DNA from 4 places in the Halioxenophilus aromaticivorans genome. Region 4 is predicted to be linked to each of the others. Evidence: predicted binding sites of a transcription regulator. Region 4 holds the regulator's gene; each other region holds the start of a gene.
The links. The regulator LexA, encoded in region 4, represses DNA repair genes until DNA is damaged. The targets are predictions, from matches to a motif close to TACTGTATNNNNATACAGTA.

Region 1: a site for LexA is predicted at 4,113-4,132, ahead of dinB (DNA polymerase IV). Genes of this name have one in related genera too.
Region 2: a site for LexA is predicted at 3,757-3,776, ahead of uvrD (DNA helicase II). Genes of this name have one in related genera too.
Region 3: a site for LexA is predicted at 2,204-2,223, ahead of ACGHM3_RS21095 (YebG family protein). Genes of this name have one in related genera too.

Annotation. Positions count from the first base shown of each region.
Region 1 covers NZ_AP031496.1:2,939,580-2,945,189, reverse strand. The annotation lists gene ACGHM3_RS12830 (sterol desaturase family protein) at 1-103, shown strand, start outside; gene ACGHM3_RS12825 (3-oxoacyl-ACP reductase family protein) at 266-1,009, shown strand; gene ACGHM3_RS12820 (hypothetical protein) at 1,236-2,303, shown strand; gene ACGHM3_RS12815 (gamma carbonic anhydrase family protein) at 2,343-2,867, shown strand; gene dinB (DNA polymerase IV) at 3,042-4,103, opposite strand; gene ACGHM3_RS12805 (DUF2845 domain-containing protein) at 4,583-4,972, shown strand; gene ACGHM3_RS12800 (hypothetical protein) at 5,493-5,610, shown strand, end outside.
Region 2 covers NZ_AP031496.1:5,621,681-5,627,290, reverse strand. The annotation lists gene hexR (transcriptional regulator HexR) at 1-813, opposite strand, end outside; gene ACGHM3_RS23920 (carboxymuconolactone decarboxylase family protein) at 1,231-2,358, shown strand; gene ACGHM3_RS23915 (NAD(P)-dependent alcohol dehydrogenase) at 2,479-3,699, shown strand; gene uvrD (DNA helicase II) at 3,841-5,610, shown strand, end outside.
Region 3 covers NZ_AP031496.1:4,940,374-4,945,983, reverse strand. The annotation lists gene rpsT (30S ribosomal protein S20) at 354-620, opposite strand; gene ACGHM3_RS21100 (hypothetical protein) at 894-1,376, opposite strand; gene ACGHM3_RS21095 (YebG family protein) at 1,895-2,188, opposite strand; gene murJ (murein biosynthesis integral membrane protein MurJ) at 2,360-3,958, shown strand; gene ribF (bifunctional riboflavin kinase/FAD synthetase) at 4,120-5,073, shown strand; gene ileS (isoleucine--tRNA ligase) at 5,161-5,610, shown strand, end outside.
Region 4 covers NZ_AP031496.1:2,494,189-2,499,798, forward strand. The annotation lists gene ACGHM3_RS10895 (GNAT family N-acetyltransferase) at 1-79, shown strand, start outside; gene ACGHM3_RS10900 (SulA-like leucine-rich domain-containing protein) at 546-992, opposite strand; gene lexA (transcriptional repressor LexA) at 995-1,603, opposite strand; gene nagZ (beta-N-acetylhexosaminidase) at 2,175-3,242, shown strand; gene ACGHM3_RS10915 (mechanosensitive ion channel family protein) at 3,257-4,351, shown strand; gene ACGHM3_RS10920 (hypoxanthine-guanine phosphoribosyltransferase) at 4,344-4,907, shown strand; gene ACGHM3_RS10925 (cold shock domain-containing protein) at 5,478-5,610, shown strand, end outside.

The DNA of each region.
Region 1 (5,610 bases), 450 kb from region 4:
AGGGCAGGGCGCGCTAACATTTGGGCTGGCCCAACAACAATTAAAGCGTGATTCTGTAAACTCTGAGGAGCTTATTCCCAATCTGGCGCAGCGTCAGATTTAAACAGATTTTCATATCTGTTGAACAGCTGCACTTTTTTGTATGGGTTAACGACATTTGTTCGCCTTTTACCTACCAAAGCAAAACTCATTGTGAAAAACTCTCCATATTACGGAAATAATTTTAAGGTGTCCGTACAAACCTAACAGTATTAAAGAGAAGGCTATGGCGAATAAAACGGCGTTGGTAACGGGTGCTGCGGCAGGTATTGGTAAGGCCTGTGCTATCCGCTTGGCAAAAGATGGCATAGCGGTTGGGGTTTTGGATTTGAATCTTGATGGCTGCCAAGCCGTGGTAGATGAAATTGAAGCGGCCGGCGGCAAAGCACTAGCGCTGAAAGCCAGCATCGCCGACCGCGACCAAATAAAAGCCGCCCATGCACAACTCAAAGAGGCCTTTGGCCCAGTGACCATTCTGGTGAACAATGCCGGCGTTTCCAACTTTATTCCCTTCGAAGAGCTGCAAGAAAAAGACTGGGACCACATGCTGGACATCAACGTGAAAGGCACCTTTATTGTTACACAAGTGGTTGTGCCAGATATGCAAGAGCAACAGTGGGGTAGGGTAATCAATATTTCGTCCTCTAGCGCTCAATCCGGCAGTTTTATGCAGGTGCATTACTCAGCCTCTAAAGGCGCAGTGATTGCCATGACACGCTCCCTCGCGCAGGTTTTAGGTAAAGATGGAATTACCGTTAACAACATTCCGCCCGGCTCGGTAATGAACACCATTATGTCGGAAGAAAATCGTCACCTATTTAATGCCGACCAACTAGTAAATGCGATTCCCGTCAAAAGATTGGGCGTTCCAGAAGACATCGCCGGTGCCTGCGCTTGGCTCGCCTCAGACGAGTCTGGCTATGTTACGGGTCAAACCATAGGGGTGAATGGCGGGCGCGTAGTCAGTTAATCCGTGCCGCAACTATGCGGATTGTTTTAGTAGTAAAAAATAAATCAGTCTGCTTAGGTAGCCGCAGTAAAAATTCTCCTTTTATTGCGGCACAATTAAACATCAAAATTTCGGCATAGAGCTTATGCCAGATCTGTTTTATCTCCTTTAGCTTAAGCGTGGTTTTTAGTTAAGCTAATTCCAAATACCGCAGTAACCCCAAAAACAACAATAAAGTGAGGTTGCCATGAGTCGTTCAACACTTAAAATCGCACAGATTGCCGCCGGTAGAATAGGCCAGAGTAGTATGAGAGCTGTTATTCGCCATCCATCAATGGAACTGGTGGGTTTGAAAGTGTACTCTGAGAATAAGGAGGGTAAGGATGCGGGTTTACTCTGCGGATTAAAAGAAATCGGTGTGCCCGCGACGAATAATCTGGAAGACATTATTGCAGCCCAGCCGGACTGTGCTTTATATATGCCAGAGGGTTTCAACGTTGATGAGTTGTGTCACCTGCTTGCCGCGGGTATTAACGTTATCACCACTCGCAACGAATTTTTCTACGGCCCAGCCATGGATGTGTCGCTTAGAGAAAAAATCCAATCGGCTTGCCTGAGCGGAGGTACCACGATACACGCCACGGGCAGTAGCCCTGGTTTTATAACCGAAGCCTTGCCGGCTGTTCTAACCTCGCTGTCCCGCAAATTGCAGTGCGTCACCATCGATGAATACGCCGATATACCGCTGTCAACTACGCCGGATATGATCACTCAAGTGATGGGGTTTGGCCAACCGATTCCAGATCAATTCAATCAACAAATGCTAGAACACTCTGCAGGTGGCTTTTCGCAATCGCTGAGCGCCTTGGCCTCGGCATTGGGGCTTGAGATTACGGGTATCGAATCCAAAGGCGAGTTTGGTGCCGCCCAATCCGATGTGTCATTGCCAGGTGGTGCCATTATTCGTAAAGGTACCGTGGCCGCCATGCGCATTACCGTCGCCGCCATGGTGCAGCAACAAGCAAAGCTGATATTCCGCGCCAATTGGTTCTGCTCTACAAACACTGTACCGGATTTCGAGGTGCGCAATAACGGTTGGCGAGTACAGGTAGACGGCGACACGCCGCTTAATGTCACTATAGATTTCCCCAGCTCAGACCAACCACTAAAGGACCAGATGTCTGGCTTAACTGCCCACAGAGCAGTCAATAGTATTGCTGCTGTATGCGCCGCTGAGCCCGGCATAAAGAGCTGCCACGAGCTAGGGCCGGTATTAGCGCAATTCGCCAACTCGAACGCGGCTGTTTGCGGCTGATGGGGAAAGTGACATACACTGGCTAAAAAAGGATTAGCCATGTTATACCAATTAGATGATGTTGCGCCCAAGCTGGGCCGCAGTGTTTTTGTTGCCGACAGCGCCGAAGTCATCGGCGATGCGGTTTTGCTGGACAACGCCAGTGTGTGGTTTAAAGCGGTGATCAGAGCCGATAACGATAGGATTACCATAGGCGAACAATCCAATATACAAGACGGTGCCATTCTGCATACCGATCCAGGCATCCCGCTTACCATTGGCAAGGGCGTAACCGTGGGGCACCAAGCCATGCTGCATGGGTGCGAAATCGGAGATTACTCTCTGATTGGAATTCAATCCGTTATTTTAAACGGCGCTAAAATTGGCAAGCACTGCATCATCGGCGCTTCGGCCTTAATTCCAGAGGGGGCTGTTATTCCGGATGGAAGTTTGGTGGTTGGTATTCCCGGCAAAGTAAAAAAATCGCTCAGTGAAGAAGACAAACAATTATTGGAATTGGGTGCTGAACATTATGTTGCCAACGCCAAGCGTTATGCTGCGGGGTTGGTGGAGTACAAACCTTAGCGAAGATTTAGCGAACGAGACTTTTAGTGGGCCTCTCATCTAGTGTGCTTCTTGTCTAGCGGGCCTTTTATCTAGTGGGCTCCTCATCGGTTTTTGACTCTAGTTATTGACGCAGTAATATTATTTATCGATGGCAAAATTTTTTTTGAAGCCCGACAGCCGCTTTAGAGTAAATTATTCGAATAACTGAAGTTGGTCTTCCTGCGAGTTTTGTCTCTGTTTTAAACGTACCCCTAAGCCCAATAAGCGTACGGGCAAGGTTTTGCGCGCTATGGCATCGCTCATTAGCGTTTGGTAGGTTTCTAAAGAAGGTTCTGTACCTATTCTCTCCAGCGTTGTACTCGTAAAATCGGCAAATTTTATTTTCACAAACGCCTTATCGATATTTGCGGATTCCGGCAGCTTGGCCAGCCGTTGTGTTAAGGATTCCAATAAGCTGGGTAATTGTGACAAGCACGAAGCCAGGTTTGGTAAATCTTGAGGAAAGGTATTTTCTACACTAACCGATTTTCTGATACGACTAACGGAAACTTCCCGCTGATCAATGCCGCGTGCCAACTGATACAACCTTTGCCCGAAACGCCCAAAGCTTTGGTCTAGCGTAGCCTGTGATAATTGCCTGAGGTCTGCACAGGTGTGGATGCCCATTTGATGCAGCTTTGCGGCAGTAACTTTTCCTACGCCATGAATCTTCTTAACAGGCAAGGATAAAACAAACTCGTCCACCTGCTGTGGTGGAATAACGCAGAGTCCATCTGGCTTGTTCCAATCACTGGCGATCTTTGCCAGGAACTTAGAGTTGGATACCCCAGCAGAAACAGTAATGCCTAACTCGGCGTAGACACTGGCTCGTATCTCCTCGGCAATTTTTGTGGCACTGCCGTCACAGGCATCGGCATTGGACACATCAAGGTAGGCCTCATCTAATGAAAGCGGTTCGATCAGCTCGGTATAGCGCTCAAAGATCTCTCGCATCACGGCCGAGGCCTGGCGATACTTATCCATGTTGGGCCGTACAATCACCAATTGTGGACACAACTTGGTAGCCGTAGCGGAGGCCATGGCCGAATGCACCCCATACTCCCGCGCGCGATAATTACAGGTTGCGATAACGCCACGGCGCTCAGAGCTGCCTCCAACCGCCAATGGGACCTCCCGGTACTCTGGATTGTCCCGCATCTCTATGGCTGCGTAGAAACAGTCGGCATCGCAATGTATGATCTTACGCTGTGTCATAAATGCATTGGCTGGCTAAATATCCAGTATCTTACTACACCGCTGTCAGCTGGCAACCGCTTATTGATAAACCGTCGAATTTGTATATACAGGCCATGCCAAAGGCCTGCTGCCGTGAGCGGATGGTTGCGCCTGTCGTAGGCAGAGCCCACGCGTGCCGGCTCAACAAGTGTGTAAGTCAAAGAATGACAAGGCTGTTAACTATTACTCAATAACCGATAGTCGTTCGTTATTCAAACCTGTCAACACGGCCGTTGCGACATAGGACTGGGACTTAGCTTAGCTTCGTTATATTGCGTTAAGGTTGTTGAAATATAATCTGAAGGGCAGTTTGCTCATTAAAAGGCCGGTTAAAATTCAATAAAAAATTGTGGTGAAGTTGCCATAATTTGGAGCAGTTTATCCAGAGCTTTTCCAATTACATGACCTCCATGGGTTTTAACGCTGGCTATAATGTTTAACTAAAAAGGGGGTGACTCATGCGTGACTATCCTTTCGGTTTAAAACCACTTTCACAGGCATTTTTCTTATTATTTCTTACTGTGTTTGCTACACACGCCGGCGCCAAAAGTCTTCGATGTGATCAAAAGCTGGTGGCGGTAGGGGATTCAACACACCGAGTTTTATCCCATTGCGGCGAACCCAACGATTTACGTAAGCGCACGGAAACGCGAGTAGTGCGTAACGCTGTTCAGTCAGCTTGCGGTGTTGAGCAGATGCAAACGTGCACTCGTATTGTAGAGCGCTATGTCAATGTTGAAATACAAGAGTGGATTTATGACCTCGGACCGCGACGCCTGCTGAGAAACCTGACCTTTGAAAACGGCTCCCTAGTAAAAGTAGAATCCGACGGTTTCGGTTCAAACTAGTTAGGTTGACACTAGTAACTAATCTTTATCCTAGTCAGTATCGCGTTAAGTCCATTTTGCCGTGTGTAGGTTGATGCGACTCTCTAACGAGCAGGACTGGCCGTGTAGTTGGAGGGGTTCTGGCTGAATTCCACATCGACAGCCAGTCATGCATATCAAATGTATATCTTTAGCCTGCTGTTCGCTGCCACCAGTGGCTCGAATATCTTCAAAATGGCGCCAATTTTACAATCCTTTGCCTTTCACCCATGTCATTGCCGCAAATGATGCATACAATGGGCGGCGCAAGGCTATTGAACATTGAGATAACTCAGAGCAGAATTGGGACTCGGACAGGGGTTTATCGTTCGAGTGACAGACGTAAAGGCAGATTGAGTAACACCATGGCTGACATTGCGAGATTAGGCTTAGAATTACAAACGCCCCCCTTTATTGTGAGTCAGATCACTGTTTTTGCCCCTTCCTGTAGATCCAATCTAGTTAAATTGACCCCAAAATAAGACCATTTAGGAGATTACCCATGGCTTACGTAACTATTGACGGCCAAAAATACGAAAAAGAATTGCTTGATTTAGCCAAAGAGCACACCACCGGCCGAGGCGAAGGTAAGATCTCCAAGGATGAAGCTGCCGATCTGA
Region 2 (5,610 bases), 2.8 Mb from region 4:
GTAGAGATGCTCTTGTAGGTCTTCACCTTTGTGCTGGGCCACGCCCAGGGCCAGGATGTCGATCACCGTTAAATGTGCGATGCGTGAGGTCAGCGGCGTGTGCACTTCTAAGTCTTCATCCACATCCACGGCAATGTGAATATTGGCTTCCTGGGCCACCGGCGAGCCGCTGGGGGTGATGGCAATCACCGTTGCACCACGATTTTTGGCCAGGTGCATGGATTTGATCAGTGCTTTGGTGCGGCCGCTTTGAGAAATGGCCAACACCACGTCGCCCTCGCTCATGCTCATGGCAGACATATGCTGAACGTGGTGGTCGGAGCAGGCCGAGGTAGCCACGCGCAGGCGGAAAAACTTGTGCTGTGCGTCCATGGCCACGGCGCCGGAGGCACCAAAGCCAAAGAACTCCACCCGCTTGGCCTGGGCCACGGCGTTGATGGCGGCCTCCAGCTTGGTTTCGTCCAGCTGATCGCGAACTTCCAGTAGCGTATCTACGGTGGCATCAAACAGTTTGCGGCTGATGGCGGCGACGCTGTCGTCGGCGTGCACCGCCACGCGGCCAAAATTGGTGGCCGGCTTGGTGAGCTGTTGGGCCAGACTGAGCTTAAAATCTTGAAACCCACGCGTACCCAATGCACGGCAAAAACGCACCACGGTGGGCTCGCTGACCTGGGCATCGTTGGCCAGGTCGACAATGCGCATGTGGATAACGGCCTGCGGGTCGGCCAACACGTAGTCCGCCACCTTGCATTCCGATTTGCGCATCTCGCTGCGAGCCTGCTTGATGCGCTGAATGATGTCCTCTGAAGTCACGGTCATTATCTTTAGTAAAATTTGACTACAAGTTTGTCGCTTTTTTACGAGCTTCTTAGGGAATCTTGTAGTTTTACTACAAAGTCTACCGAATATAAAGGCGAATTTAACTGCCATCCGGCGGAATAGAGCCTCTCTTTGGGCTAGGCCCTGGGGAGAGATTGGGTTTTGCTGCGAGTGAATGGGAGGCTTAGTGCCTACAGCAGGCTGTTGTAAGCTTTACAACAAAATTGTACAAACGGGCAATAATACTCTGCTTTATATCCGTTTTAACATGGGTGTCTTTTAGTTGCGTCTTTTTAGTTGCGTATAAATAGGCAATAAATTAAAACGATTGTGTAATACCCGGTGGGCGGATTCGTGCTCCAATAATCAACAGAAATAACCAATCTGTTTGATGGATGGAAGGAGGTACTAATGTCTAACGAATCTCGCCTAACCGCGGCGGCGCTGGTGGCCATTGCCGGGCTCAGCGCGGAGGCGGCAAGCGCCCAGCAAGAGGTCTACCCAGTCGGCAGTTTGCCGAGTTTTTCCGGCCCCGATAAAACCTTCACCGGCCAAGTGGATGTGCAAGTGGCGTTCCCCGGTGACTCTGTGCCCTACTCCGGTGCCTATGTGACTTTCCAGCCCGGTGCCCGCACAGCGTGGCACGAGCACCCCGCCGGCCAGCATATGGTGGTGACCAAGGGCGCAGCCATTACCGCCACACGAGATGGCCAAGTTGTGGAGTTTCACGAAGGTGAAGCGGTGTGGTGCCCACAAGGGGTAGACCACTGGCACGGCGCCACGGAACATTCCGCCATGACACATTTTGTGGTGACGGGCAGTAAAGATGGCGAAAACGTGGTGTGGAAGGACAAGGTCACCGACGAGCAATATCAAGCAGCCCTTAAATCCCTAGAGCAACCCCTCAAACTCACCGCGCTCAGTCCGCGTCAACAACAGATGGCCGTGGCTATCGCCTTTGCCGCGAGCAGTGCCATGGGCAGTTTGCAGGTCAGTTTAGAGTCCGCATTAGACCAAGGCGTTAGTGTCAACGAGCTAAAAGAAGCCTTTATTCACCTGTACCCCTACGCGGGCTTTCCTAAATCTCTGAATGCACTGGCCGCGTTGATGGGGGTGGTGGAAAGCCGCGAGCACGCCGGTAAAAAGACCACTATCGGCCCCGAGCCAGAGGCATTGCCTAAACCCGATGCCAGCCAAGCCCAGGGCGAAAAAGTGCAAACCGAATTGTCCGGCGCAAAGGTGGCTGGCCCATTGTTTGACTTTGCGCCGGGGGCCAACACCTTTTTGCAAAAGCATCTGTTTGGCGATGTGTTTGCCCGAGGTGTTTTGGATGTTAAAGACCGCGAACTATTAACCGTGGCGATTTTGGCCAGCCTCAGCGGCACGGATTCGCAACTGCAAGCCCACATCCGCATGGCAAAAAATGCCGGCGTAACGGACCAACAACTCACCGACCTAGCCACCTTGCTTACTGCCCGGGTTACTCGCAGCACCGGTGCTCGCATAGAGCAAGCGCTGACGAAACACCAAGCCGATTAGATCTACCTCGCCCCAGCGCTGGGCGAGGCTCCATTCCGCGATCTTTCTTTAATTCACACCCAGGATTCTGCTCGGCGAGCTTGCCGAGCGATGCCATTAGCTCAGGCTTTTGGAGTTGCAATGGGCCGACCTAAATCCGATCACCCGACGACCACCGCGGTTAACGCCGGCCGTCGTTATTGGCTGAAGCACACGGCCCTGGCCGGTGGTGCTTCGGCACTATTAGGCAGCCTCGCCCCGGGCTTGAGTGCTGCCACTTCTGTATTAAATTCCAACGAGGTAACAACCATGAACACCAACAATTCAAACGTTAAATCCAAGGGTTATGCCGCTTTTGATAACAGCGGCGAGCTCAGCGCTTGGGAGTTTGAACGTCGCCCGGTGGGCGAGCACGATGTGTTAATCGATATTAAATTCGCCAGCATCTGCCATTCCGATATTCACCAAATGAAGGGCCATTGGGGGCCGCAGCAATACCCTCAGGTGCCCGGCCATGAGATTGTTGGCCTAGTGGCCGCGGTGGGTAGCAAGGTAACCAAATTTAAGGTGGGTGACCGCGCCGGCGTGGGTTGCATGGTGGACGGCTGCAGTGATTGCGACCACGGCGAGCAGTACCATCCAGATACCGTATTTACCTACGGCTACCCTCAGGATTCGTCCCCCACGGGCATTTCCCAGGGCGGCTATGCCACCAATATTGTGGTGCGCGATCATTACGCGGTGCATATCCCTGAGACTATTCGCTTTCAAGATGCCGCACCGCTGTTGTGTGCCGGTGTGACCACCTATTCGCCGCTGTTAAAGTTCGATCTCAAACCCGGGGTCAGCGTGGGTGTGGCAGGCATTGGTGGCCTGGGCCACTTGGCGGTGAAGCTGGCGGCATCCAAAGGCGCGGATGTGATTGCGTTTACCACCAGCCCAGAAAAGGTCGACGACATTAAAGGCTTTGGTGCTAAAGACGTGGTGGTGGTTGACGGCGAGGAGTCGTTTAGCCAATACGCCGGCAAGCTAGACTGCATGATCAGCACCATCCCCTACGGTTTTGATGTGGCGGGCTACGCCAGCCAAGTGAAGCCATTTGGCGTGTTTACCCAGGTGGGAATGCCGGAGCAATCCGAGGTCACCGTTAACGCATTGGGCTTGGCCTTTAGCCGAGTCAACTTTAACGCATCGTTGATTGGCGATATGCAAGAGACCCAAGATGTTGTGAATTACTGCGCCGAGCACAAGGTGCTGCCGCAAATTCAAATCATCAATGCCGAGGAGATCAACCAAGCCTGGGCGGAGGTGGTTGCCAAAACGGCGCGCTACCGTTACGTGATTGATGCGTCTACGATTTAAACCGCCGATTAGCTAAGCGGCGAGCCTGCAGCAATACATGGCCATTGGCTTGGGGTATACTGGTTGTTTTTACAGTAATTATTGGGTGGCGTTAACCCAATCAAACCATAAAACCTCTAGCCTCTGATACAATGCCGCGCCATGGACGTTTCTATATTACTCGATAAGCTCAACCCTGCTCAGCGCGAGGCCGTAAGCGCCCCCGCCGGGCATCAATTGATTCTGGCCGGTGCTGGCTCGGGCAAAACCCGCGTGCTGGTGCACCGCATTGCCTGGCTGATCCAGGTGGAGGGGGTGTCGCCCTACTCCATTATGGCGGTGACCTTTACCAACAAGGCCGCCCGGGAAATGCGTGGCCGCATCGAAGAACTCATGGGGGTGAACCCGCGCGGCATGTGGGTGGGCACCTTCCACGGGTTGGCCCACCGCTTACTGCAAGCCCACTGGCGCGATGCCGGCCTGGTGCAGAACTTTCAAATTCTCGACAGCGACGACCAATTGCGGCTGGTAAAGCGGGTGTACAACGAGCTTAATATCGACGAAAAGCGCTGGCCAGCGCGTTCGGCGGTGAGTTACATCAACGGCCACAAAGACGAAGGCCGCCGGGCCAAGCACGTGGTAGAAAGCGCCGACTTGTACGAGCGCACCATGCTGGCGGTGTACCGCGAATACGAAAGCGCCTGCAACCGGGCCAGCCTAGTGGATTTTGGCGAGCTTTTATTGCGCGCCCACGAACTGTGGCTCAACCACCCGGAGCTGCTTAAGCACTACCAGGATCGCTTCCCCTTTATTTTGGTGGACGAATTCCAAGACACCAACACCATTCAATACGCCTGGCTGCGAGTGCTGGCCGGGCAGCAGTGCTGGTTAACGGCGGTGGGCGATGACGACCAGTCCATCTACGGCTGGCGTGGCGCCAAAATCGAAAATATCCAGCAGTTCGACCAGGATTTCCCCGGAACCCAGGTGGTGCGCTTGGAGCAAAACTACCGATCCACCGGCACTATTTTGCGCGCTGCCAACGGTGTCATCAGCCAAAACTTTGGCCGGCTGGGTAAAACCCTGCGCACCGACGGCGAAGACGGTGAAAAAATCAGCCTCTACGCCGGTTTTAACGAGCAGGACGAAGCCCGCTTTATCGTCGACCAAATTGAAAGCTGGACGGCCGCCGGTAACCGTCGCGACAGTATTGCGATCTTATACCGCTCCAACGCCCAATCTCGGGTGTTGGAAGAAGCACTATTGCGCGAATCCGTGCCCTACCGCATATACGGTGGCCAGCGCTTCTACGACCGGCTAGAAATTAAAAACGTGTTGGCCTACCTGCGATTAATGGTCAACCGCGAAGACGACGCCGCCCTGGAGCGCATTATCAATACCCCCACCCGGGGCATTGGCGGCAAAACCATCGACGATATTCGGCTTTTTGCCCGCGAGCAGGGCTGCTCTCTGTGGGCTGCCGGTGGCCAAATGTTGGCCAATAAGGCACTCAGTAACCGTGCCGGCAATGCGCTGTTGGCGTTCCGCGAACTCATCGATGGCTTGTCTCAGTATTTGGAAGAACCTTTGGGTGAGCTGGCCGAGCGGGTGATTCACAGCTCCGGCCTCTACGAATTCCACGGCAAAGAAAAGGGCGAAAAAGGCCAGGCCCGTAAAGAGAACTTGGATGAATTGGTCAGCGCCTGTGGTCTGTTCAGCGCCGAAGACCCAGAGCAGGATCCGCTCAACGAATTCTTGGCCCAGGCCGCCCTGGATGCCGGCGACGAACAAGCCGATGAGTTCGAAGACGCCGTACAACTAATGACCCTGCACTCGGCCAAGGGCTTGGAATTTCCACTGGTGTTTGTGGCCGGTGTGGAAGAGAACCTGTTCCCCCATAAGATGAGCGTGGAAGACCCAACCCGGCTAGAG
Region 3 (5,610 bases), 2.4 Mb from region 4:
GTACAGGCAAATTATAGGTTGGAAATTATAAAGCCCTACCGGTAATTGCCAGGGTGCTTAAAGCAGCAGCTTAATTAGCAGTGCATCATTTGTATTCGTGTGTCTCGCTTAGCCGGCCTTGTGCCGGCTTTTTTTCGCCTGGGCTTCCAGCCGGTGTTGCCTGGTTTTCGTTGTGGCGCGCGCGTGCTAAGGCCTGCTTGCCGCTAGGGCTAGTGAGGGCGGAGATGTGGCTGATGTGGGCGAGGACGTCTGGGGATAGCTGTCGGCGGCGTGTAGCGCTAGATGAGCCGCTTCCGGATTTGGGCAGGCATAAAAAAACCGCGCAGTGCGCGGTTTCTTAGCCGAAGCTCAAATTAAGCGGCAAGCGCTTTGATTTGGGCGTTTAAGCGGCTCTTGTGGCGTGCGGCTTTGTTCTTGTGAATAATGCCTTTGTCGGCTATTCGATCAATTACGGGCACTGCCGCAGTATAGGCTGCTTTGGCTGATTCGACGTCACCGGCGGCAATGGCTGCATTCACTTTTTTGATGTAAGTACGGACCATTGAGCGCAGGCTGGCGTTGTGATGGCGAGCTTTGTCGTTTTGACGGGCGCGCTTTCTCGCTTGGGGTGAGTTTGCCACCGTGTTGCTCCTTTATATGGGCTCAAGTTTAAGGACGCAGCATTATGCGTGTTTTTATCGCCATGTCAACAATCGAATGAAAAAAACACAACGAGTGAGCCGTGGCTCTATTAATGTGTTTGTCTCTTCTCGATGTTGACTCTGATCGCTGTTGGCCCTGACTTCGCTTTACTTTGTCAGGGCTTACTTTGGCGTGGCTTTAACTAGTAGCCTGAACTAGTAGCCTGCACCCCTTGCAACTGGGTGCTCGGAAACCAACGCTTTGGAAAACGGCTACTTGGAAAACGGCGGTGTAGGCCGGCCGCGACGGGTGTTAACCGGCGATACGGTTTTCTTTGATTTGCCCCGGGCTAGCTCCAGCTTCTCGCTAAGGCGCTGAGGGTAGTGCTCGGGCAGAGTGTGCGGCTGTGGTGCCGCTACCGGCGTGGTATCAAAGAAGTTATCGGTGAGCTCCAGGTGTGAACTTACTTCAGGCACCTCGATCTCTCGCTTGGCCTTGACGCCGATGGACTCCAGCGCTTTGACGAATCGGATGGCGGTGTTCTCATCAATGCCTTTCTTTAGCACTTTGAGCTCGCCAGAAAACAGCGCCTTAAGCTGATCACCTGTAGGGACTTTAAAGCGCTCGGCAAAGTCCAGCATAACGATGTCTTTACGCTTGCCGGGGAGTATTTCTCCTTTGAATACAATGCGATAGCTAGCCATGAGTCCTTGCTGCTGTTGGAAACTCGACATGAGTTGGTAATTCGCTTGCATGGTAATTCCTCTTCCATGTAGGGAGAATTGTGAAGTGCGTATGATTTCATCCGTGACGCAGTTCATAGATTCTACCAGCGAAAAAGAATAGCTCAAGCGAGAAAGTTGCTATTTGGAACGCCGATTAGGGAATTTACATAACTTTGAACACTCATTTGTGCTCATGGATTGGCGCCTCAGGCCTTACTCGGTGCATCGGCGGCGGCGCGTATATCTTTATCAGCGTTGTACGTTTTAACGGTTTACAGCTGAATGAGGCGTTAATTGGGCATTCAACTTTAGGTTAACCCCGCTTATGCCCAACGCGGATTTGCATGTGGCCCTGGAGTGGCCATCTCTGGAAGTGAGGTAGCAAGAAGCGGCAGCGAATAGGTGGTAGCGGGCCAGGGCCTGGCTTGGTTAAAGGGGGCGTCGATGAGGCTTTAGCGATTATAAAGTTTATTGGCTTGACGGTTGGTGGAGGGTAAGGGGCAGCTGGCTGCCCCTTTTGGCCTGGGGAGAAAGTCGGTAGGCCTCAGTCAAGCGTTGCCGGCTTTTTGGATATCGCTAACGTTGCTATCGCTGGGGGCTACCATTTCTTCTAGTAGAAGGCTGGGTTTACCTTTACAGGCTTTGGCCAATACATCACGCTTTTGTGCCAACACTAAGCCCACGGCCTCGCCGAGATCTTCGCTGAGTTCTGGTACGGCTTGTTCCAGCAGGCTGGTAATATTAGCCGCGAGCTCAAGCATATTGTCGTGTTCTTCGGCGTCTTTTTTGTTGTCAAACATAGTGCCATCTCTATCGCATTTCCAAACCGCTACAACTGCCATAAGTCATTCCTCATAAACTGTATGTGTGTACAGTATTGGGTTTTGCTGAGGAGGTCAAGGGCGATGGCAGCGGCATTGGCTGAAAGCTGAGTGTGCCAGTTGTGGTTTGCTTGCGAAAGCGCTACCTTGCGCGCACAAATGGAGCTCCACTAAAGGCCTAGAGAGAGCAGCATGAAGGAACAGGATAAATACAGCCAGCAGGAGCGGCCCAAACGCGAAAGAGGCTTGCTGCGCGCCAGTTCGCTGGTTGGCGTGATGACGTTTATGTCTCGCATATTGGGCTTAGTGCGGGATGTGTGTTTTGCCCGCTATTTAGGAGCCGAGGCGTCGGCGGATGCCTTTTATATCGCTTTTAAGATTCCCAATTTCTTTCGCCGGCTGTTTGCCGAGGGCGCCTTCTCCCAGGCCTTTGTGCCAGTGTTAAGTGAGTATCGGTCCCAGGGAAGCCACGCCGCAGTGCAGTTGTTGATCAACAACGTGGCTGGTGTATTGGGCCTGAGTTTGTTGGCGTTTACGCTGCTAGCGGTGGCGTTTTCTCCCGTGGTGGCCTTCGTCTTTGCGCCGGGCTATACGGCCGATCCGGTGAAGTTTGGCTTGGTGGCGGATTTGCTGCGCATCACCTTTCCGTATTTGCTGCTTATATCTTTAACGGGGTTTGCCGGTGGCATCCTAAACAGCTACGACCGATTCGCCGTGCCGGCCTTAACGCCTGTTTGGCTTAATGTGGTATTGATTACCGCGGCTGTGGCCGTGGCACCTTCCATGGCCCAGCCGGCGTATGCCCTGGCTTGGGGGGTATTTTTGGCGGGAGTGGTGCAAATGGTGTTTCAGCTGCCGTTTCTGGCGCGTTTAAGCCTCCTGCCAAAGCCCAGCTTGGATCATCGGCACCCCGGGGTACGCAAGATTTTCAAATTGATGTTGCCGGCCATTTTTGGCGTCTCGGTTAGCCAAATTAACCTGTTGTTGGATACGGTTTTGGCCTCTCTATTGCCCACCGGCAGTGTATCCTGGTTGTACTACTCGGATCGCTTGTCAGAACTGCCTTTAGGCGTGTTTGCGGTGGCTATCGGCACGGTGATTCTGCCTAAGCTTTCGCGTTTGCATGCCCAGCAAGCGCCAGAGAAGTTCAGCCAAACCTTGGATTGGGCCCTGCGCACCATCATATTAATCGCGGTGCCGGCGGCGTTGGCCCTAGTAGTGGTGGCCGAGCCTATTTTGACGACCTTGTTCCAGTACGGCAAAACCTCCGCCCACGATATCGCCATGGCCAGCTTTAGCCTGCGTGCTTACGCTCTAGGCTTAGTGGCGTTTATGCTGATTAAGGTGCTGGCGCCGGGTTTCTACGCCCGCCAGGACACCAAAACACCGGTAAAGATCGGTGTTGTGGCTATGGTGGCCAATATGGTGCTTAACGTGATTTTTGTGGCACCACTGTATTTTTGGTTCAACCTGGGGCATATGGGGCTGGCCCTGGCTACGGCCGCCTCGGCGTTTTTAAACGCATGGCTGCTATTGCGAGGGTTGCGCTCCGCAGGCATCTATACTCCCCAGTCGGGTTGGTGGCGGGTTGCCGTGCAGCAGGTGGTGAGCAACGCGCTGATGTGCGCGATACTGCTGGCCATGTTGGTGTTTTGGGGAGATTGGTCTATCAAGAGCACCTGGCAGCGAGTTTGGCAGTTGGTAGCTGTGTGTGGGCTGGGCTTTACTGGCTACCTAGTAGGCCTGGTGCTTACCGGGTTCCGGGCTCGTCATCTGCGCCCGAGCAGTTAATGGCCGCCTATGGCGTTATCAAAATTAAAAGCGTTATTTGTCATACGCGCTGATGCAACGGCTTGCACTGTTGGATTGGTTGGCAAAAAGCGCACAGTATGGCGGGCTTTGGGGTATAATCGCCCGCTTTTAATCATCAGTTGAGTTTGCCGGGCATTTCTGTGGTTTCACCTAATCAGCAAGAGTTAATTTACGGGCTGCATAATATTAAGGCTCGTCACCACGGCTGCGTGCTCACTGTGGGCTCTTTTGATGGAGTGCATTTGGGCCATCAGCAGGTATTGCAGCAGGTGCAGGCTCAGGCTGCGGCACTGAATTTACCGTCGGTTGCCATGATCTTTGAGCCACAACCTCTGGAGTTTCTGGTACCAGACAAAGCCCCGGCTCGGCTGATGCGGTTTAGGGAGAAGATACAGGCTCTGTTTGCTGCAGGCATAGACCGGGTATGCTGCCTGCGCTTTAACCATACACTTGCCAGCCTTACAGCAGATGAGTTTGTGGAGCAGGTGTTGGTGCACAAGCTCGGCGTGCGGCACCTAGTGGTGGGTGATGATTTTCGCTTTGGCAGCGACCGCCAGGGCGACTTTGAATTGTTGTTGGCTCACGGCGGGGCCAGTGGCTTTGAGGTGTGCAGCACCGATACCTTTACAATTAACGGTGAGCGAGTCAGCAGTACGCGAATTCGGCAGTGTTTGGCCGATGGCGACTTTACGCTGGCCAGCCAGCTACTGGGTAAGCCCTATACCATTACCGGCCACGTTGAATACGGCAAGCAACTGGGTCGGCAATTGGGCTTGCCTACGGCCAACGTCAAGCTACATCGATTCCGTTCGCCCTTGCAAGGGGTGTATGCCGTACGGGCCAGTTTGCCCAATTACCCCAACCTAGTTGGTGCGGCCAACATTGGCTTACGGCCCACGGTAAATGGTAATGATAAGGTCGTTTTAGAGGTTCACTTGCTGGATTTCAACGACACCATTTATGGCCAGTTACTCACCGTAGAGTTTTGCCACAAACTGCGCTCCGAGAAAAAATTTGCCTCGCTCGACGAGCTAAAACAACAAATTCAAATGGATGTGCAGAGCACTCGAGATTACTTCCAGGGCATTGTCTAAGGCCAGCGTTTAACTTGCCAGAGCAGCCCAAGAATCCATTTTATTTTTTAATTGTTCGGTCGCGGCCGACAGATACCATCAGACGTTATGACAGATTACAAATCGACTCTTAATTTACCGTCCACCAGCTTTGCCATGAAGGCAAACCTAGCCCAGCGTGAGCCAGGTTTTGTGAAAAAATGGCAGAGTGAAAATTTGTACCAACAAATACGCCAAGCCCGTGCCGGTCAAAAAACTTTCATCCTGCACGATGGCCCGCCCTACGCCAACGGCGATATTCACCTGGGCCATGCGGTAAATAAAATCTTAAAAGACATTATCGTTAAATCAAAAACCCTCAGCGGTTTTGATGCACCCTACGTGCCCGGTTGGGATTGCCACGGTTTGCCCATTGAGCACCGGGTGGAAAAGAAGGTTGGCAAGGCCGGGGTTAAGGTGGATTTTAAAACCTTCCGCCAAAAGTGCCGTGACTACGCCGCCAAGCAGGTAGAAGGGCAGAAAAAAGATTTTATTCGTTTGGGAGTGCTCGGTGAGTGG
Region 4 (5,610 bases):
GGGTTTTGCCGAGTGCCCACCGTTTGCAAATTACAAGCAAGACCCTAACAGTCTGTTTTTATCCAAGCGCCTTTTTTAAGGCCTGTTTTACGCTTAATGTTCGGGCTGATTTAAAGGCCGGTTTATAGAGAATAGCCTGAGGTCCTGGAGTTGAGATGCTCGGTTTACGGCCTCTTATAGCGGTGCTAGGTCTAAATACAAGGAGCCGGGTTTAACCTACTGAGCTTAAGGTGTCGTGTTTAAAGCTTCGGGTCTAAACACCTTGGCCTAAAGCACCGGATCTGGCAATTGCTTACAAAGTCGATGTAGCAATTTGCCTCTTCATACTGGCTACAAATCGCTTTTCCCGTAAAATACGTCTCGCCGGCCACACCTCGCCGGCCACACCTCGCCGGCCACACCTCGCCGGCCACACCTCGCCGGCCGCACCTCGCCGGCCACACCTCGCCGGCCACACCTCGCCGGCCACACCTCGCCGGCCGCACCTCCACAACAACCAATTCTCGCAGACAGCTCGCCATAGGGCGCGTTATCTAAGAGTGGGGTTAGTCTCGGTGCGAAACCAGAATTCCCATCGCGTTACCAAACTTGGCAGCACTGTTTAAGAGATGCATTTGTTCAGCTAAAAAGTTTTCGTTAACGGCAACAACACAGTGGCTGTTGCCAGCAACTAGGGCTTCTTCAACTAGGTCAAAGATTACGTCGGTATCCCGTGGATACACAAAGCGGACCTTTTGTGTATCAACACCGAAGCTCTCCAACAATTGTTTATCGAGCTTGGAGTTGGCAATCCAGGTTATCCAGCGTGAGCCAGCAATACGAGATTGGTGGCTTAGCATGGGCAACAACAGTTGCAGATAGTCTGGGCAGTACTTTGATACGAGCAATTCCGTGATGTGATCAGAATTACTGGCAGGAACGCCCTTGGCAACAGATGGTGTTGCTGCCAATGGTGTTGTTACTTCAAAATCTAGCGGTAATGTAGCGGCCATGATTACACTCCCAAGCGAATAACGCCCACGCTTAAACCTTCAATTGAGAAGCTCTCTTCGCGTAGATCTACGTTGATGATGTCGAACTCGTCGTTTTCGGGTAACAGCTCGATGTGATTACGATTCTTTCCACGTCTTAATCGTTTAACGGTAACTTCGTCTTCTATTCTGGCGACAATGATTTGGCCGGATCGAACTTGGGTGGTTTTGTGCACGGCCAATAAATCGCCCTCCATAATACCGACGTCTTTCATGCTCATGCCGCGCACTTTGAGCAGGTAATCTGCGTTGGGTGAGAACATGGCAGGGTCAACATCCATAAAGGTGTCGATGTTTTCCTGAGCCAGAATAGGGTGGCCGGCAGCAACCAGCCCCACAATCGGTAAACCGCTGTTTTCCGGCTCGGGAATGCGTATTCCCCGAGATGCCCCGGGGATCATTTCAATGGCGCCTTTGCGTGCCAATGCTCTTAGGTGTTCTTCAGCTGCGTTAGGCGAACGAAACCCCAAAATCTCAGCGATTTCCGCTCGAGTAGGCGGATAGCCGGTTTCCTCTAGGTGAGACTTAATCAGATTAAAGATCTGTTCTTGCCGAGCCGTTAATTTTTCCATGTGTAGGTCCACTTGGTTTGGTTCGTTGTTGTTTTACTTGCTATTTATTACTGCGTTGTCTTACAGCGAGTTGTTACTGCTATTGGTACCTTGCCAGTTGGCAGTGCCGGTTCCACCTTAGGTACCCAGGCAAAACCTCCTATAACACCACTTACAACACCACTTACAACACCACTTACAACACAACCCCTGTAAAGACCCCAATGCGCCGTTGGCTTCTTGCTCAATGCTAATAGCTGATCGCACAGCGATGCGGGGTAGGTAGCCATCTGTTGATTTATACAGTGATTTATACCCTAGTTTTACTGTATGTACAAACAGTTTTTTGCTCGTCGATAGTTTAATATGTGTTAACAATCACAAAATTGGTCCGTTTTAGGGGCCTAATAAGATCCTCGATGGAGGCAGCTTTGTGCGGAGCACTCGAGTTAAATCGGTTTGAGTCACAGGCTATATCGGTAACAGGGCGATAGGAGGAACCTGACGGATTGAGCAAGGCCGGCTTTGGGTTGACACCTATTCACTGGCATCATAGTGTTGCCGGCTTTGTAAAAGGCGTCGAGTTAGCAGCATGTCACAACAAACACCTGTCATAAGTGGGCCGGCCATCGTCGACTTTGCCGGCACAGAGCTGACCGCGGAAGACCGTCGGGTACTATTGCACCCGGCGACTGCCGGGGTGATCCTGTTTAGCCGCAATATTGTCGATGCCAATCAAGTTCGGCAGCTCTGCGCCCAGCTCAGATCGTTGCGGTCGGATCTCTTGATCTGTATGGATCAGGAAGGGGGTAGGGTTCAGCGCTTAAAACAAGGCGTCGCTCGTATTCCCCCTATGGCAAAGTTGGGGCTTTTGTATCGCTCAGATCCTGCCGTGGCAATATCAACCGTCAAAGAGGTGGCCTGGTTATTGGCAAGGCAAATTAACGCCTTGGGTGTTGATTTGAGCTTTGCTCCAGTATTGGACCTAGACTCCAGTCACTGTGCAGCCATCGGCGATCGTTCGTTTGGCAACAGCGGCTCAATGGTGGCCCAGCTTGGTGCCGCATTTTGCGACGGCTTCAAAGAGGCGGGTATGGCTGCCGTCGGTAAACACTTCCCAGGCCACGGTAAGGTTGCCGCGGACAGCCATTACGAATTACCCATAGATTCGCGTCCTTTTGATGTTATCGCTAGTGATGATCTCGTTCCCTTCACCCATCTGTGTCGCTCGCATTTGCAAGCCGTTATGCCGGCGCACATTGTTTTTCCGGAAGTCCACGACAATGCGGTTGGTTTTTCGTCGGTTTGGTTGCAGGATATTCTTCGTCAGCAGTTGGGTTTTGCCGGGCTAATTTTTAGCGACGATTTAAGTATGGCAGCGGCACAATCCGGCGGTAGCTATTATGAGCGTGCCCAGTCTGCGCTTTCCGCCGGTTGCGATCTGCTTTTGGTGTGTAATAACCGAGAGGGGGCTGTGGAGGTTTTGGATAAGCTTGCTACAACCCAAATGTCTCAGGTGGCCTATCAAGCAAAGCTGGCCATGATAAACAAATCAAGTGCTACTCTTTCAGAGCAAGAAAGTGCTCGCCTTCAATCGGCCTTGGCTCTCGTTGAACAGGTTGCGCAGATCGATGATTGTGCGCCTAAAGCGCCACAGTAAATAGGATCGTTTCGATGGAGTTTTTAAAAGCGTATTTTGATCATTGGATGATGCAGACCTTTGTCATCACGTTAATCACTTTTACCGTTGCATTTATTGTGCGGTTGATTCTTAAGCATCTTCTGAAAAAGACAAATATCACTCGGAACCTGTGGGACGATGGTTTTATCACCGCCGCCATGGCCCCTATCAACATTGCTATTTTGTTGGTGGGCTTAGCGTTTGCCACGCAACCCTATCCAGAACAGGACGCTTCCTATTTACTGGAAATCGTACCCCTGGTGCGCGAACTTGGTCTGATCCTTTTGCTGGCTTGGTTTTTGGTGCGGTTTATCAAACAGGCGGAAACTATTCTGGTAGCAGGCCAAAGCAACAAGGCTTCGGTGGATGAAACTACGGCTGCAGCAGTGAGCAAGTTACTGCGCATTTCGGTCATCGTTTCCTGTGTGTTGATCATTATGCAGTCTCTTGGCTACAGCGTATCCGGTGTGCTGGCCTTCGGTGGTATCGGTGGTATTGCGGTAGGCTTTGCAGCGAAAGACCTGTTATCCAATTTTTTTGGCGCGATCATGATTCATCTTGATCGGCCTTTTAAAGTGGGCGATTGGGTGCGCTCTCCGGATAAAGAAATAGAGGGTACCGTGGAGTCTATCGGCTGGCGTTTAACCGTGATTCGTACCTTTGATAAGCGTCCTTTATACGTACCCAACGCAATTTTCACCCAGATTTCTGTTGAAAATCCATCGCGAATGACAAATCGTCGTATTTACGAAACTATTGGTGTGCGTTATCAAGATGCGAAAAAACTGCCGCAGATCGTTGAACAAGTGAAAGCGATGTTGGCAGAGCATGAAGCAATTGACCATGACTTGGTTCAAATTGTGAACTTCAACAGTTTTGCGCCTAGCTCCCTCGACTTTTTTATTTATGTCTTGACAAAAACAACCCACTGGGTGACTTACCACCAAGTTAAGCAAGATGTGCTATTTAAAGTAATGTCGATTATTGAAAGTAATGGGGCAGAAATTGCCTTCCCAACATCCACTATACATATAAATAGCTTGCCAGAGCTGTCTAAACTGTCAAAGGAGTCTGCTCAAAGTGAATAAAAAAATAACTGCCTATGACGATGCAATGGCGATCTTTAAAAAATCTTCTGTGTTGTTATCGGAACAACAAGTCGATGCGTCCATTACAAAATTAGCTGCGCGTTTAAATGACGACTACAGCGAAAAAACACCACTTGTTCTTTGTGTAATGAACGGTGGGTTGATTGCTACGGCTAAACTCGTTAGTAAATTAACAATGCCGCTACAAATGGATTACATTCACGCGACTCGCTACGGCGACGAAGTGGTTGGACGAAAGTTAAATTGGATTGCGGAGCCTAAATCGAGCTTAAAGGGCAGGGATGTGATTTTGGTTGATGATATTTTGGATGAAGGGATAACGCTGCAATCGTTGGTTGAATTTTGCCGTGCCGAGGGCGCGGCCTCGGTAAAGGCAGCTTTGTTGGTGAAAAAAAATCACGACCGATGTGTGGCTCCGGAGTTTGGAGATTATGTAGGGCTCGAGGTGCCAGACAAGTTTATATTTGGTTGTGGCATGGACTACAAAGGCTTTTTTAGAAACCTACCGGCAATATACGCGGTGGAAGATTCTTAATAACGATTTTCTTTTGCGGCTCTTTTTGGCGGCAACCTCAGGGTTGCCGTTTCGCTTTGTGGGGTAATGACTTTACCGGTTAAGGTGGCGGTAGTTGAATTGGCAATGGGAAAGTTATTTTGTGATCAATCAGTGAAATTCGTAATAATAAATAAAAAACTACTGTTAAATTTATGATGACTTACGCGATATGCGAAAATAATTTCACCTACGATTAAAAAAGCTGGTACCTAAAACCACATTTAGGTTGTCTAAATTAGTGTAAAGCAATAATGTTTTTACTCATCAGTCAATCAATCTCTGAGGGCTCCTGCAAACGTTGTTCAGATTCAAAATAGTGGTTACTTTACAGTCCTGTTATTTCGAATGGTTTGGTGGTTTTAATACTTTAATTCGATTTCTTTTAAAATTCTCCAGTCTCGAGCAACACCCTCCGGGTTCATTTGTTTGGCTTTTGGCGTCGCAATTCCGCTTTGCGAATAACGAACTTGGTGTGACCAGGTAGGGAATGATCTGAGTATTACATTGCTTTGGTTGTTTTCTTTAATACTAATAACGGGGTGTAAAATAATGGCAACTAGAGATCGCGGGACTGTTAAGTGGTTCAACAATGCAAGAGGCTACGGCTTTATTACTTTATCTGAGGCGGGTGATGATGTGTTTGTACACTATCGCAACATCACCGGCAGCGGTTATAAATCTC